4 regions of the Thioalkalivibrio sp. ALRh genome follow, and region 3 is predicted to be linked to each of the others. Evidence: predicted binding sites of a transcription regulator. Region 3 holds the regulator's gene; each other region holds the start of a gene.
What was found. Region 3 encodes FliA, which starts transcription of late flagellar genes. Its sites were predicted from a motif close to GCTAAAGTTNNNNNNNNNNCNGCCGATA; they were not measured.
Positions count from the first base shown of each region.

Region 1: F791_RS0110800 (flagellin) is a predicted target of FliA. The motif match lies at 1,565-1,592, and genes of this name have one in related genera.
Region 2: F791_RS0111465 (flagellin) is a predicted target of FliA. The motif match lies at 2,164-2,191, and genes of this name have one in related genera.
Region 4: F791_RS0105835 (methyl-accepting chemotaxis protein) is a predicted target of FliA. The motif match lies at 1,628-1,655, and genes of this name have one in related genera.

Region 1 is NZ_KB906523.1:79,952-83,407, reverse strand. It holds gene F791_RS0110805 (hypothetical protein) at 1-339, shown strand, start outside; gene F791_RS0110800 (flagellin) at 357-1,484, opposite strand; gene F791_RS0110795 (hypothetical protein) at 1,679-2,356, shown strand; gene F791_RS0110790 (MliC family protein) at 2,298-2,675, opposite strand; gene F791_RS0110785 (hypothetical protein) at 2,806-3,429, shown strand.
Region 2 is NZ_KB906524.1:69,047-72,502, forward strand. It holds gene F791_RS0111455 (flagellin) at 1-63, opposite strand, end outside; gene F791_RS13590 (flagellar protein FlaG) at 300-731, opposite strand; gene F791_RS0111465 (flagellin) at 803-2,086, opposite strand; gene F791_RS0111470 (YIP1 family protein) at 2,453-3,082, opposite strand; gene cobS (adenosylcobinamide-GDP ribazoletransferase) at 3,157-3,456, opposite strand, start outside.
Region 3 is NZ_KB906522.1:134,081-137,536, reverse strand. It holds gene flhF (flagellar biosynthesis protein FlhF) at 1-451, shown strand, start outside; gene F791_RS0110265 (MinD/ParA family protein) at 438-1,262, shown strand; gene F791_RS0110260 (RNA polymerase sigma factor FliA) at 1,259-2,020, shown strand; gene cheY (chemotaxis response regulator CheY) at 2,080-2,460, shown strand; gene F791_RS0110250 (protein phosphatase CheZ) at 2,563-3,339, shown strand; gene F791_RS0110245 (chemotaxis protein CheA) at 3,419-3,456, shown strand, end outside.
Region 4 is NZ_KB906519.1:1,213,338-1,216,793, reverse strand. It holds gene F791_RS0105835 (methyl-accepting chemotaxis protein) at 1-1,534, opposite strand, end outside; gene F791_RS0105830 (ATP-binding cassette domain-containing protein) at 1,702-3,456, opposite strand, start outside.

The DNA of each region.
Region 1 (3,456 bases), on a different contig from region 3:
CGCGTGCTGGCGACCATCCACCCGGGCTTTGGCAAGGCGGACGAGGATCAGGTGGTGATGTGGATCCACCCCGAAACCGATCGGCTCTATCGGGTGCATATCACCCTGACCGGCTTCGAGCCGACCCGGAATGCCCATGTCGATACGACCTTCCTGGAGTACGAGGAGGTCGGCCCGTATACGCTGCCATCGCGTTTCGAAGAACGCGTGCTTGGGCCGATTCGGTTGTTCGTTCACGAATGGTGGGTGACCAGTCGTGACCAGGACCGTGGGTGGACCGATGACGATGTCCGGGGGCCGGAGTTCTCTGGCGCGGCGGCCCGACCCGCAGGGGAGTAGGCGCGCCGGCCCCCTGATTACTGGAGCAGCCGCATGAAGGTCTGGGGTAGCGCGTTGGCCTGAACGAGCACGGCGAGCCCGGCCTGTTGCAGGATCTGGGCGCGCACCAGGCGGCTGACCTCGGCCGCGTAATCGGCGTCCAGAATGCGGCTGCGGGCCGCCGCCAGGTTGTCGCTGGTGACGCCCAGGTTGGTGATGGTCGACTCGAAGCGGTTCTGGATGGCCCCGAACTGGCTGCGCCGCGCGTTGACCGCATCCAGCGCGGCATCCACACGTGACAGGGCGTCGCTGGCCCCCTGGCGCGAGGTCAGGTCGATATCGTTCAGGCTCCCCCCGGGCTCGGTGGTGGCCGGCAGCCCGAGCGTGGCGAGGGCGGTCTCCCCCGAGATCGTCAGGGTCTCGCGGGCGATCAGGTTGAGCCGGCCGTCGTCGGTCAGGATCGCGCGGCCGGTTGATCCGAGGGCGCGGTCGATCGCGGTCGCCAGTTCCTGGGGGGAGCGATAGGGTCCCGCAGGGATCTCCACCGGGTCGCGCTCGCCCACACGGATGGAGAAATCCTGATCCACCTCCAGCGGATTGCCGGCGAAGGCGGCCTCCAGTTCGCCGGACCAGGCACTGGCAATGTCGCCCACGAAGCGGTTGCGCATGCTGTTGCCGAGGTCGATGGCGAGGGTCTGCCCGGCGTTGGCGCCGATCTGGAAGAACGCGGTGCCCATGGACCCGTCCAGCAGCGAACGGCCGTTAAAGGTTGTCTGGGTCGCGATGCGGTCGTTCTCGGCCAGGAGCTGGCGAACCTCGCGGTCGATGGCGCCGCGGTCCGAGGCCGACAGGGTGGCATTGGCCGCCTGTATCGCCAGCTCGCGGATACGTTGCAGGTTGCCGGTCATGGAGCCCAGGGCGCCCTCGGCGGTCTGGGCCAGCGAGATGCCGTCCTGCGCGTTGCGCATGGCCTGGTTCAGGCCGCGGATCTGGGTTGTGAAGCGTTCGGAGATGGCCAGCCCGGCGGCGTCGTCGCGCGCCGAGTTGATGCGCTGGCCTGAAGACAGGCGCTGGAAGGCCGTCTGCAGGGCGGCCTGCGACTGGCGCAGGTGGCGCTGGGCATTGAGCGACAGGAGGTTGGTGGCAACACTCAACACCTGGGCCATGTTGTCGGGTCTCGCACGCCACAAGGGCGATCCGGCGAAGGGCCGGATTCCGCAGCCGGAATTTCCCGTCTACATTCGCTTAACGGCGGGGTTTGAGGAAACTTTAGGCTTGCAAGGCCACGAAACGATGTACGGCGTGCACATCGGCGCGTGTTTGCTTAGGCTGCGCCGATTGGACTGGATTGGAGAGGGGCATGGCCGATACGCAACCCGAGCGCAGGCAGTCGCTGTTCTGGCGCGCGCTGATCGCGATCCTGCTCGGGGTCGGGCTGGGGATCGTCTGGCTTTATGTCACCGCCCTGCTGGGGCTCGGCGGCGGGATCGACTTTATGCCCGTACCGCTGGCCCGGACCTTCGAGTGGGGTACGCCGCTTTTGCTGGTCGGTGGTGCTGTCGGTTATGTGCTGGGCTGGCGGCGGGTGGCGGCTACGCTGTTCGGGCTGGCGGGGATGCTGTTGCTGGCGGCCCTGGCCTTCGAGGGTGCTCGCGTGATCCTGCAGGACCCCGAGGCGCGCAGCTACGAGCACCAGATGGCACAAACGGCCAGGGAAGGTGCACTGCAGATCGCCGAGTGCGATAACGGCGAGACGTTACTGGTGCGCGAGGACCGGGTGACCTCGGAGGGGATCGCGGTACTGCAGATCCAGCGCATCCATGCCGATGGGCGCCTGGATCCGGAGCTTCTGGCGACCACGGGCGTGGGTTACACGCCGAGCATTGGCGAGGGCATGCGACCGTATCTGGAAGGCTCGGTCGAATGCGGTCTGGAAGGCTTTTCCAGTGCTGGCGAGGCGCTTGGCCGGCTGGAGGCGTTTATTCAGGAACACCCGCCGCGGCACTCCAGTGCCGTGGCGCCGGTGGAGCCGGAGTAGCTGCATCGGCATTGGGCTGGCGAATGCGGCAGGTCCAGTAGATGCCGTGGAATTCGAGCATGGCGGCTTCGCCCTTGGTCCAGAAGACGATCTGCTCGCCGGGGTTGGCGTAGCGTGCCCCGGAGGCGACCTCGGTCGCCTGTAATACGGCCTTGGAACGGCCAAAGCGCAGCTTGGCCTCATTGTCGCTGAAGCTCGCCATCAGGTTCGGGCCACGATCGCAGCTGTAGGGCACATCGCGTGCCTGTTCGGCGGTCGGGGGCAGGGTGCCGCAGGCGGCGAGTACCAGCGTGGCGCTGATGGCAATCCAGGTTCTCACGCGCCGGTTCTCCCGCGGGTCGAATGGACTTTTCATCATACGCGTAACGGGCTGTCGCACGTGAAGGAACACTGTGACTCCGGGTTCGAACCGTTATAGTGAGAGCCCGGCCCCGTCAGGCGATTACGCTTTGTTTCCTCGCTGGTTTCTGGTTGCCTACCTGCTGTTTGTCTGCGTCCTGGTACCGGTCTATGCGGTCCAGTATGGCTGGCTCAATTTCCTCTGGCTGTCCAATCTCGCGCTGATCGCCGGGTGCGCGGCGGCGTGGCTGGAGAGCCGGCGCCTGGCGAGCATGCTGGCGGTGGGCGTGGTCCTGCTCGAGATGGGGTGGGTGATCGATTTCTTGCTGGGGCTTGTGCTGCTGGGGAACCCGCCCTTCGGCTTTGTCGCCTACATGTTCGATCCGGAGGTTCCGCTCTACCTGCGGCTGTTCTCCCTGTACCACCTGCCGCTTCCGTTGGTGCTGTTGTGGATGGTCTGGCGCCTGGGATACGACCCGGTGGCGGGGCGTTTGTGGATCCTGGTGGGCTGGGCCGTCTTGCTGGTGTCGTACCTGCTGTCGACGCCCGAGGCGAACGTGAACTGGGTTCTAGGGCCCTGGGCCCGTCCGCAGGACCTGGTCCATCCCTATGTGTGGCTGGCGGTCTTGATGGCCGGCTGCGCCCTGGTCTGGTGGTTGAGCCATCGCATGCTTTGGTGGGGCATGGGTCGCTTTGGGCGTGTTCATCCGGATCAGGAGGATACGCGCGATTGATCTGACGCAGTGGGCCTCTGCGCGGGA
Region 2 (3,456 bases), on a different contig from region 3:
CGACTGGCTCAGATTGCGCTGAGCATTCAGGGACAGGATGTTCGTGTTGATAACTTGGGACATGATTACGTCTCCTTACGGCATAGCTTTAGACCGCCTCGGGCGATCGCGATGGCGGCATTCAACCGCTCTCAGGGCCGTTAACGTCTGCCTGTCCTCAAGCTTTAACGACAATTTCCGATTTTTTCCGATTGTGTCCCGCACAGGTCCGCAATCAGGCAGCGCGCGCGGCGCGGACAGAAAAAAGCCGGGACAAGCCCGGCTGAAGGTCACAATATGCGCGGTGAGGCGCATCAACCTCAGGCCTGTTCCTCGACACCAGTGCCATCCAGGCCCCGTTGCTCCTGGAAATGACGGATCAGGGCCACCACCGCCTCCGGCGGAATCTGCCGAATCACCTCGTCCTGCTCGGCATCTTTGACCGTGATCACTGTCCGGCCGCTGGAGTCGTCCACGCTGAACTCCAGCGCACGCTTGGACGACTGCAGATAGGCGTTGATCGACTCCACCACCTGTTCCATACCCTCTGACTCGCTTGGGTCCAGGCCCTGCCTTGCTTCGCTGAATTCCCGCTCGAGTCCATCCGTGGGAGTCGAAACGACATTGCCGGGCACAGCCCGGGAACCCGATCCATCCGCCGGCCCACGCGCGACAGGCATCGAGGCGTCGCCCGGACCCTGGCGCACGGGCTGAAACACCAATGAAGTGATACTGCCAATCGAATCACTCATCTTGCTCCCCTCACCATCAAGGGCGGGTGACCGTCCGGCCACCCGCCCGCCTGGCCTTCTACCGGTTCAATTTACTGCAGCAGCGCGAGCACGTTCTGCGACGTTGCGTTCGCCTGGGCGAGCACCGAGGTACCCGCCTGCTGCAGGATCTGCGCCCGGGTCAGCTCGGCCGTTTCGGCGGCAAAATCCGCGTCACGGATGCGGGAGCGGGCGGCCTCCAGGTTCTCCGAAGACACCTGCAGGTTCGCGATGGTGTTCTCGAAGCGCACCTGCACCGAACCCAGGTCGGCCCGCAACGAATTGATCTGGTTCAGAGCCCCATCGACGATGGCAAGTGCTTCCGTAGCGCCACCGCGGCTGCCGATGTCAACATTGGTCAGGTTCCGCGCGCGAGAGGCAACCTCATCCTCATCGGTAAAAAGATGGACTGCAACTTCATCTTCTAGCGTCACGGTACCGCCCGATACTTCGAAAGCAGTGTCGAAGTTACCGCGGATGGCTATCGTGGTTTCGCCATCGTTATTGGTAACCAGCGAGGCACTGAGGCCGGCATCGCGAATCGCAGTCACCGCAGACTCGGTACCGAGCTCGTTATCGTCGAAACCGTCCTCTGCTACAGCATCACCTTGGGGCGCAGAAAGCGCGGCATTGATCTGGCGGACCGCATCTTCCAGCGAGGTCACCCCATCAAGATCAACCGTCAGCGCAACTCCCAATGCATCGTCACCCTCACCCCCGAGCACGCCAACCTGATCAAGCTGGATGGTGACGTTGCTGATCGAGTCAATGCCGATGTCGTTCAATTGCTCCTGCGTAAGACCGGCATCCCCTTCGGCAATAGCACGCCCCAACTCGGTAGTACGAGCATCCACACCGGAGACTGCGATGTTCTGCCCCTGATTGGCCCCGATCTGGAAGAACAGATCCTGCAGGGCCCCATCCAGGATCGCATCACCGTTGAACTCGGTGGAGTTGGCCACGCGGCCGATCTCGGCGATCAGCTGCTGGGCCTCGTTGTTCAGGGCTTCGCGGTCGGAGGCGGAGTTGGAGTCGTTCGCCGCCTGCACGGACAGCTCGCGGATACGCTGCAGCGCATCGCCCACGGTGCTCAGCGCACCCTCGGCGGTCTGCGCAAACGAGATTCCGTCGTTGGCGTTGCGCACGGCCTGGTTCAGGCCGCGGATCTGGGTGGTAAAGCGTTCGGAGATCGCCAGACCAGCGGCGTCATCCTTGGCGCTGTTGATACGCAGGCCGGAGGACAGTCGCTCCAGGCTCTGGGCCAGCGCGCCCTGGGAATTGCTCAGATTGCGCTGAGCATTCAGGGACAGGATATTGGTGTTGATGACTTGAGACATGATTACGCTCCTGTAGCGTCATGCCGAACCACCTTGGTCGGCTTCATCGGCGAACACTCGTGCGCCTTCGAAAGCAGTAACGACCACTCGACCGAATCCTTTAGCCCCATTCCGGAAAAATTTTGCCGCCCGCCTGAACGTGTCCGCCACGGCGCCCTCTCGCCGCCCCCAGCGCTTCCGTTCACACCACATGTCACCCCGGCCGATGCGAAGCCACCCATACCGTCATTGCGAGAAGCCGCAGGCGACGCGGCAATCGGCTCGCCGAGCCAAGGGCGTGTGAATCGAGCACCGTGCACGTCCAGGCCGATTGCTTCGTCGCTTTGCTCCTCGCAATGACGTCTCCATTGGCAGGGGGCCAGCGGCCTAGAGCAGCCAGGTGGTGCCGATGCGGGTCTCGGGCGTGGCGCCGGGGATCAGGTCCATCAGCAGCCAGCCGAAGATGAGGGTGATGAAGGCGCCACAGAAGACGGTGGCCACGAACAGGCCGATGCGGTTGCCGCGCTTCAGGCCGAGGATGCCGCGCAGCGACCAGTAGAGCAGCCACAGGCTGTAGAAGATCAGCAGCAGGCCGACGGTGTTGCCCCAGGGCCAGGGAAAGGCGGCGGCGACCTTGCCCACCCAGGCGGGCAGCAGGCCGATGGTCACCGCCAGCATCGCCCGGTCCGGGTGGGAGTAGCCCTGGAACAGCTCAGTCAGGTAGTGCGCGGACCAGGCCAGGCCCAGCACCCCGATGCTCATCGCCAGCACGCTGTAGACGCCGAAGCCCCAGGCGCCCGGGATTGCCTCCTGCGGCAGCCCGGTCGGGATGATCTGGTACAGCCACTGGCTGACGATCACGCTGAGCAGCAGCACCGGGAACGCCAGACGCAGAAAGGTTTGCCACCAGAGGGGTATCGCCTCCAGTTCGCCCACCTCCCGCACCGCCCGCAGGGGGTTCGTCAGCGTGCGCAGGACCAGAAGGCCCGGGCTCAGGCGAGAGGGGAATGAGTTCATCCCGTCAGTATGTGGCAATCCCGTGACGGTTTCGTGACAACGCTTGCCTTGACCCTGGCCTGATCGACCCGGGCTCAGCCCGCGAGCGTCAGCACCAGAATCACGAGGGTCAGGGTCTCCACCAGCTCCAGCGTCGCACCGGCCGTGTCGCCAGTGAAGCCTCCCAGCCAGTGTCTCAGTACGCGCGTTGCCACCCACAGCGTCAGCCCGGCGGCGAGCAACGCCGGTATCACCCCCCAAAGGCCGGAGAGCAGGCCGAGCACCAGCACCACGGCAGCCGAGACTGCGACAACGCCGATGGCGGCGCTGCGTGGAAGGTGCCTGGCCATGTCCGCGCCCAATCCGACGGGGTTCACGTAGGGCGTAGTCAGAAA
Region 3 (3,456 bases):
GCTATTTGCCGGCTGGCCGGACCATGTCCGGCGCGAGAGCTGGCTGGTCGTCTCCGCGACCACTCAGGCGGCGGCGCTGCGAAGGGTGCTGGATGCGTTCCGGAAGACGGAGCCATCGGCGCTGGTGCTGACCAAACTCGACGAAGCCGAACAGTTGGGGGAGACGTTGTCGGTATTGCTCGATCAACACCTTGGGCTCACGTTTGTCAGCGATGGACAGCGGATTGCCGAAGACTTCCACCGGGTCGAGACGGGCGATCTGACCCGGCGGGCGCTCGGCGAAGAGCGCGGCCCCGCGCGTCGATCCTCCCGCGATGAACGATGGACCGATGCAAGCCTGGCGGAGTTCTCGAATGCCGGCCGCAATGCGCCGTCGCCGCGCCGTACTCAGGATGCGGGCGTTCTGGAGATGATCCATCCGGTGGGGAAAGGACGCTATGCCACGCACTAATCAGCCGTTGAAGGTCATTGCGGTTGCCTCCGGCAAGGGCGGCGTCGGCAAGACCAATGTGTCGGTCAACCTGTCCGTGGCGCTCGCGCGGCTGGGCCGCGAGGTCATGCTGTTTGATGCCGACCTGGGGCTGGCCAATGCCGATGTGCTGCTCGGACTGCGACCCGAGCGCACCCTGCATGACCTGGTGACCGGACAGGTGGACGACCTCCAGGATGTGCTGATCGAGGGCCCGGAGGGGATCAAGGTCATCCCGTCGGCCTCGGGGATCGCGGCGATGGCGAATCTCACGCAGCTCGAGCACAACGGTTTGATCCAGGCATTCAGCGCCTATTCCAAGCCGCTGGATGTGCTGGTGGTGGATACGGCAGCGGGCCTGCAGGAATCCGTCACGACCTTCTGTCGAGCGGTCCAGGAGACCCTGGTCGTCGTCTGCGACGAGCCGGCGTCCATCACCGATGCCTATGCCTTGATCAAGGTGCTGCATCGAGATCATGGCATGCGGCGTTTCCGGCTGGTCACGAATATGGTCCAGGACCGCGCGGGCGCCGAGCGCTTGTTGCAGAAACTCACCACGGTTTGCGACAACTACCTGCCGGAAGTCATCCTGGATCTCGCCGGTTACATCCCGATGGACGAGCATCTGCGCAAGGCCGTACAGAAACGGGCACCGGTCGTGCAGCAATATCCGGGCAGCCCGGCGGCCAAGGCCTTTACCGAACTCGCCCGTGCGGTCGACCGCTGGCCGGTGGCCCGTGGTGCCGATGGTGGTGTCGGGTTTTTCGTCGAACGGATGCTGCAGAGCGCATGATGGCGACGCGTAATCGCCTCCACGGATACGAGAACGTGGCCGCAGCCGGCCACGAGCAGCGCGTCGCGGAACATATCGAGCTGGTGCACCGCATCGCGCACCATCTGATGGCTCGCCTCCCTTCCTCGGTCCAGGTCGATGACCTGATCCAGGCCGGCATGATTGGCCTGCTGGAGGCCGCGCGGCAATTCGAGGGCGGGCAGGGCGCGACGTTTGCGACCTACGCCGGGATTCGCATCCGTGGCGCGATGATCGACGAGTTACGCCGCAGTGACTGGACCCCGAGATCGGTGCACCGCAACAGCCGCAAGATCGCCGAGGCGATCCAGACGGTCGAGGCCAGGGAGGGGCGTGCGGCGCGCGGGGTCGAGGTGGCCGAGGAACTCGAGGTCCCGATCGACGAGTACTACTCGATGCTGCAGGACCATGCCGGCGCCCATCTGTTCGCGCTGGATGATCTGGGCGGCACCGATGGTGATGCGGACCGGGTGATCGAGGGGCAGGAGGCCTCGCCCTCGCGCACGATCGAGGCCGGGGAGTTTCGCGAGGAGCTGGCCGCCGCGCTGGGCGATTTGCCCGAACGCGAACGTCTGGTGTTGTCGCTTTATTACATCGAGGAGCTCAACCTGCGCGAGATTGGCGCGGTACTCGGGGTGACCGAGTCGCGCGTCAGCCAGATCCGCAGTCAGGCCGTTATCCGACTGCGCGCGCGCCTGGGCTCCTGGCTCGAAGACGGCGAGGCTTTGCAGTTATTCTGAAGGCCAAGCTCTAGTACTCATATGAATCATTTATCCCGGAGTGACCTGTGGACAAGGGAATGAAAATTCTCATCGTGGACGACTTCTCCACGATGCGACGGATCATCAAGAACCTGTTGCGTGATCTTGGCTTCAACAACACCCAAGAGGCCGATGACGGCAGCACGGCATTGCCGATGCTCCAGAACGGCGACTTCGATTTTCTGATTACCGACTGGAACATGCCCAATATGCCGGGCATCGACCTGCTGCGGGCGGTTCGTGCCGACGAGAAGCTGAAGACGATGCCGGTGCTGATGGTGACGGCGGAGGCCAAGCGGGATCAGATCGTCGAGGCGGCCGAGGCGGGCGTGAACGGCTACGTGGTGAAGCCCTTTACTGCGGAAACCCTCAAGGAAAAGATCGACAAAATATTCGAACGCATTGAATCCCAAGGCTAGTTTGGGATTCGGTGTCGAAGTCTCCTGGTCCAGACAAATGGATGGCCGGGGGATCGATCCCGGTCATCACGTTCGGGATGGGGAGCGAGCAAGGGGCTTTGGATGACAGACCAAGAACAATCGATCAGTGAGCAGCAAATCGCTCGCGCGCGGGAGCTCGTGCAGGTTCTGGAGGCAGGGGATGAGGTGGCCGCGCGCGCGTTGATCCAGGATCTGGCGCGCCCCTACGACCGCGAACTCTTCGACGAGCTCGGAAAGCTTACGCGCGACCTGCACGAGGCCTTGCAAAGCTTCCGGGGGGATTCGCGGCTGGTCGAGTTGACCCAGGCCGAGATCCCGGATGCCCGCGAGCGTCTCAATTATGTGGTCACGATGACCGAGAAGGCCGCGCACGAGACCCTGACCGCGATCGAGACGAGTCTCCCCATTGCCGAATCGTTCAGCCAGCAGGCCGGCCAACTGACGGCGAAGTGGACCCGTTTTCGCAATCGGCAACTCTCGGTCGACGAGTTCCGGGAGTTCGCTCGTGAGCTGGACGAGTTTTTTGCTCAGGCCAACGACGATACCGAAGAGCTGCGCCGCCTGCTGTCGGAGGTTCTGATGGCGCAGAGCTACCAGGATATTACCGGGCAGGTGATCCGGCGCGTGATTCAGCTCGTGACCGACCTGGAGGAGAACCTGGTCACGCTGATTCGGCTGTCCAGCGGGCGTATGGAGACGGTCGAGGCTGCGGAGAAGACGCTGGATGACGATGCCGAGCGGCGTGAGGGCGATCGGCGTGGACACGGGCCAGCAGTGCCGAAGACTCAAGATTCCGGCCAGGATGTCGTTCAAGGACAGGACGAGGTGGACGATCTGTTGTCCAGCCTGGGCTTCTAGGTAGCCCGCTGATCCCTGAATCGGCGGCTTCCCGGCGCCCACCCCTCAACGGCAAGCCTCACCGGAACGGAGAGACCGAATGGCCATCGACCCCAACGACGAAATCCTTCAGGACTT
Region 4 (3,456 bases), on a different contig from region 3:
CTACGCCGCGGATGACTTCAAGGATGGTGCCGATCTGTTTCGAGTCTTCACCCAGCTTGGCAACAGTGCCGGCGGCCTGCTCGACCGTGCCCAGCAGGGAGGACATGGACTCGATGTTCTTCTCCATCACGTCGGCGCCGTTGTTCACCGCACCGCTGGCCTCCTGTCCGGCCTGGGAGGTGGCATCGGTATTACGCGCGATCTCCTCGGCGCTGCTTTGCAGCTCGTTGATCGCCGTGGCGACGCGCTCGGTCTCGTCGCGCTGACGCGAGACCACCTCGCGGGCCTGATAGGCCTCCTGATTCAGGTTCTCAGTCGCACGGTTCAGGGTCTCGGTACCGCTACGGGCGTTGCCAATCGCCTGCGCAATCTTGTCGGTAAAGCGGTTGAACGCACGCCCCAGCTGGGCCGTCTCCATCAGACCGTTTTCGTCCAAACGGCGGCTGAGGTCGCCATCGCCGTCGGCGATCTCTTCCAGCGCCTCGGTCGAGTGAGCCAGCGCACGGCGCACCACCAGGATGATGAAGACCGCGCCGACCACTCCCAGGATCACGCCAATCAGCGCCAGGACGCCCTGCGTCACCTGGGTATTGCGCATGGTCGCGGTCAGCTCGGCGGCGGACACTTCAGCACGGCCGGTGATGCGCTCGGACAACTGCTGCAGTTCATTACGTGCCTCGAAGATCACCGGGCCGACCTCGGTACGGATCAGGAAGGCGTCCTGCAGGGCCTCCTCGCTGCCGTGGATGCGAACGATGTCCTGGATCGCGCTATCCAGCTCGTTCAGGAGCCCTTCGAAGTCCTCGACCGCGATCTGCTGCTCGAAATCGAGCTCGTCGTACTGTTCCAGCAACCGCGCCAGCACGTCGTGTGTCTGGCCAAGGTACAGACGCAGGTTCTGCTCGAAGGAGTCATCACGAAACGCGATGAAACCGCGCAGGTTCGAGGTGATCTGCAGAAGGTTGGTGCGCAGGCTGTAGAAATCGCCGAGACGCTCGAACGAGCGCTGGAAGCGTGCCCGCGCCATCTCCTCGTCGATCATGGTGCTGGTCAACTGGGTCATCTGCATGGTCGCCGGGTTGGCGCGCGAGTTGGCGACACCCTGGGCCGGCATGTTCTGGGCCACGTCCTCGGCCACCTCGATCAGGCGCTCACGGTGCGCGGCGAAGCCGTCAATGTTCGCGCGCACCTGTTCCGCGGAGGCAGTCAGATCATCCGAGCCCTGCACGACCGGATCGTTGACCAGGGCATCCATGGCGACGTCCAGCTCGTCCATCGCATTCAGCCAGGCGTCGCGGTGTTCGTCCTCCTCGCTCATCAGGTAGAAGCCTAGGAAGGCGGCGCTCTCCTGCAACAGCTGCTCCACGTCGTTGACGCGTGCCACCGCCGGATAATCGGACTGGGTCAGTTCAGCCACGCCCTGTCCACCCACATTCAGGGCACGCAGTGCCAGCAGCGAATTGATGATCAGGATCGCGACGACCAGCCCGAAGCCGGCGATCAGCAGCCCCCGAATGGAGAGTTTGTCCAGCATGGTGTTGACTCCTTCCTCAGCGCCTTCTGCCGGGCGCATGCCATCACGTGCAAACGGATCATTCCGCTGCCTGTAGAGACGATTCATCCCCTGTTACGGCCGCCTTCCCCTGAAGTTGAGCCCTGGCCGTTTTGAGAATCACATCACACCGAATGACGCGGAAAGAGTCAGGGTGATTCCAGCGCCTCCCAGCGCTCGTAAGCCACCGCCAGGTCTCGTTCGACCTGTTCGAGCCGGGCCTGCAACTCGCGCACGCGCTCCCCATCGCGCAATACCTCTGGATCCGACAGGGCCTCGGCCAGCGACTGGTGCTCGTTTTCCAGCGCCTCGATCTGGCCTGGCAGGGCCTCCAGCTCGCGAGCCTCCTTGTAGGAGAGTTTGCGGGCGCGGGGCGGCGGTTCCGCGACCGCGGACGTCGGCTCGGAGCGGGCCTCGGGTGCGGCGGGCGCCTCCTGGGCCCCGGTATCCGCTTCGCGCGTGAGCAGGCGTTGCGTGACGCGTGCGGGCAGGTCCGACCAACCGCCGACGAATTCCTCGACCGTGCCATCGCCGGGCAGCACCAGCGTGCTGGTCGCAACGTTGTCGAGGAACGCGCGGTCGTGGCTGACCACGATCACCGTGCCGGTGTACTCGATCAGAAGCTGTTCCAGCAGCTCGAGGGTCTCGACATCCAGGTCGTTGGTGGGCTCGTCGAGTACCAGCAAATTGGCCGGGCGCAGAAACAGCTTGGCCAGCAGCAACCGGTTGCGCTCGCCACCGGACAGGGCCGATACGGGCTGGCGCGCGCGTTCCGGCGGGAACAGGAAATCCCCGAGATAGCTCAGCACATGTCGGGTCTCGCCATTCACGGTGACGCGGTCACGGCCCTCGCCGACCGCATCCTGCACGGTGGTCGTCTCGTCGAGACGCGCCCGTGCCTGGTCGAAATAGGCGATCTCGAGCTGGGTGCCCAGCTTGACCGTTCCGGAAAGTGGCTCCACCTGGCCCAGCAGCCCGCGCAGCAGCGTGGTCTTGCCGGCGCCATTGGGGCCGATGATGCCCAGGGCGTCGCCACGCTGGAGCAGCAGGTTCACGTCGCGCACCACCGGCGTGTCGCCGTAGCCGAAGTCCGCATGCTCCGCCTCGATCACCAAACGGCCGGAACGCTGCTCGGGGGACAGCTGCATGCGTACCTGTCCCCCCAGCTCGCGTCGTTCGGCGCGCTTCTTGCGCAGGGCCTGCAGGGCGCGCACCCGCCCCTCGTTGCGGGTACGCCGGGCCTTGATGCCCTGGCGGATCCAGGTCTCCTCCTGCGCCAGCTTGCGATCGAACTCGGCGCGCTGACGCGCCTCGACCTCCAGGCGCTCGGCCTGGCGCGTGCGGAAGGCCTCGATCGAGGGCGGGTGTTCGTACACCTGGCCACGATCCAGCTCCAGGATGCGAGTGGCGACCTGTTCCATGAACTGGCGGTCATGGCTGATGAACACCACCGTGAGCCCGCTCCCGCGCAGGAACTCCTCCAGCCAGCGGATCGCAGCCACATCCAGGTGGTTGGTCGGCTCGTCCAGCAGCAACAGCTGCGGCTCGCGCACCAGCTCGCGCGCCAGCCAGACGCGACGCTTGAGCCCGCCGGAGAGCGCAGCGAATCCGGCCTCGGGGTCGAGCTCCAGGCGCGAAAGCGTCGTTTCGACCCGGTTTTGCAGGCTCCAGCCGTCGATCGCCTCCAGCCGGGCCTGGACCGGGCCCATCTTCTCCAGGGCCTCGGCGTCACCACTGGCGGCGGCCTGGCTCAGGTGATGGAAACGCTCCAGCAGTTGCCCGGCCTCGCCCAGCCCCTCGGCGACCACATCGAACACCGTGCCCTCGACCCCGGGCGGCAGCTCCTGGGTCAGGTATGCGGTCGCCAGGCCGTCCTGGCGGACCACCTCGCCCGAGTCCGGCTG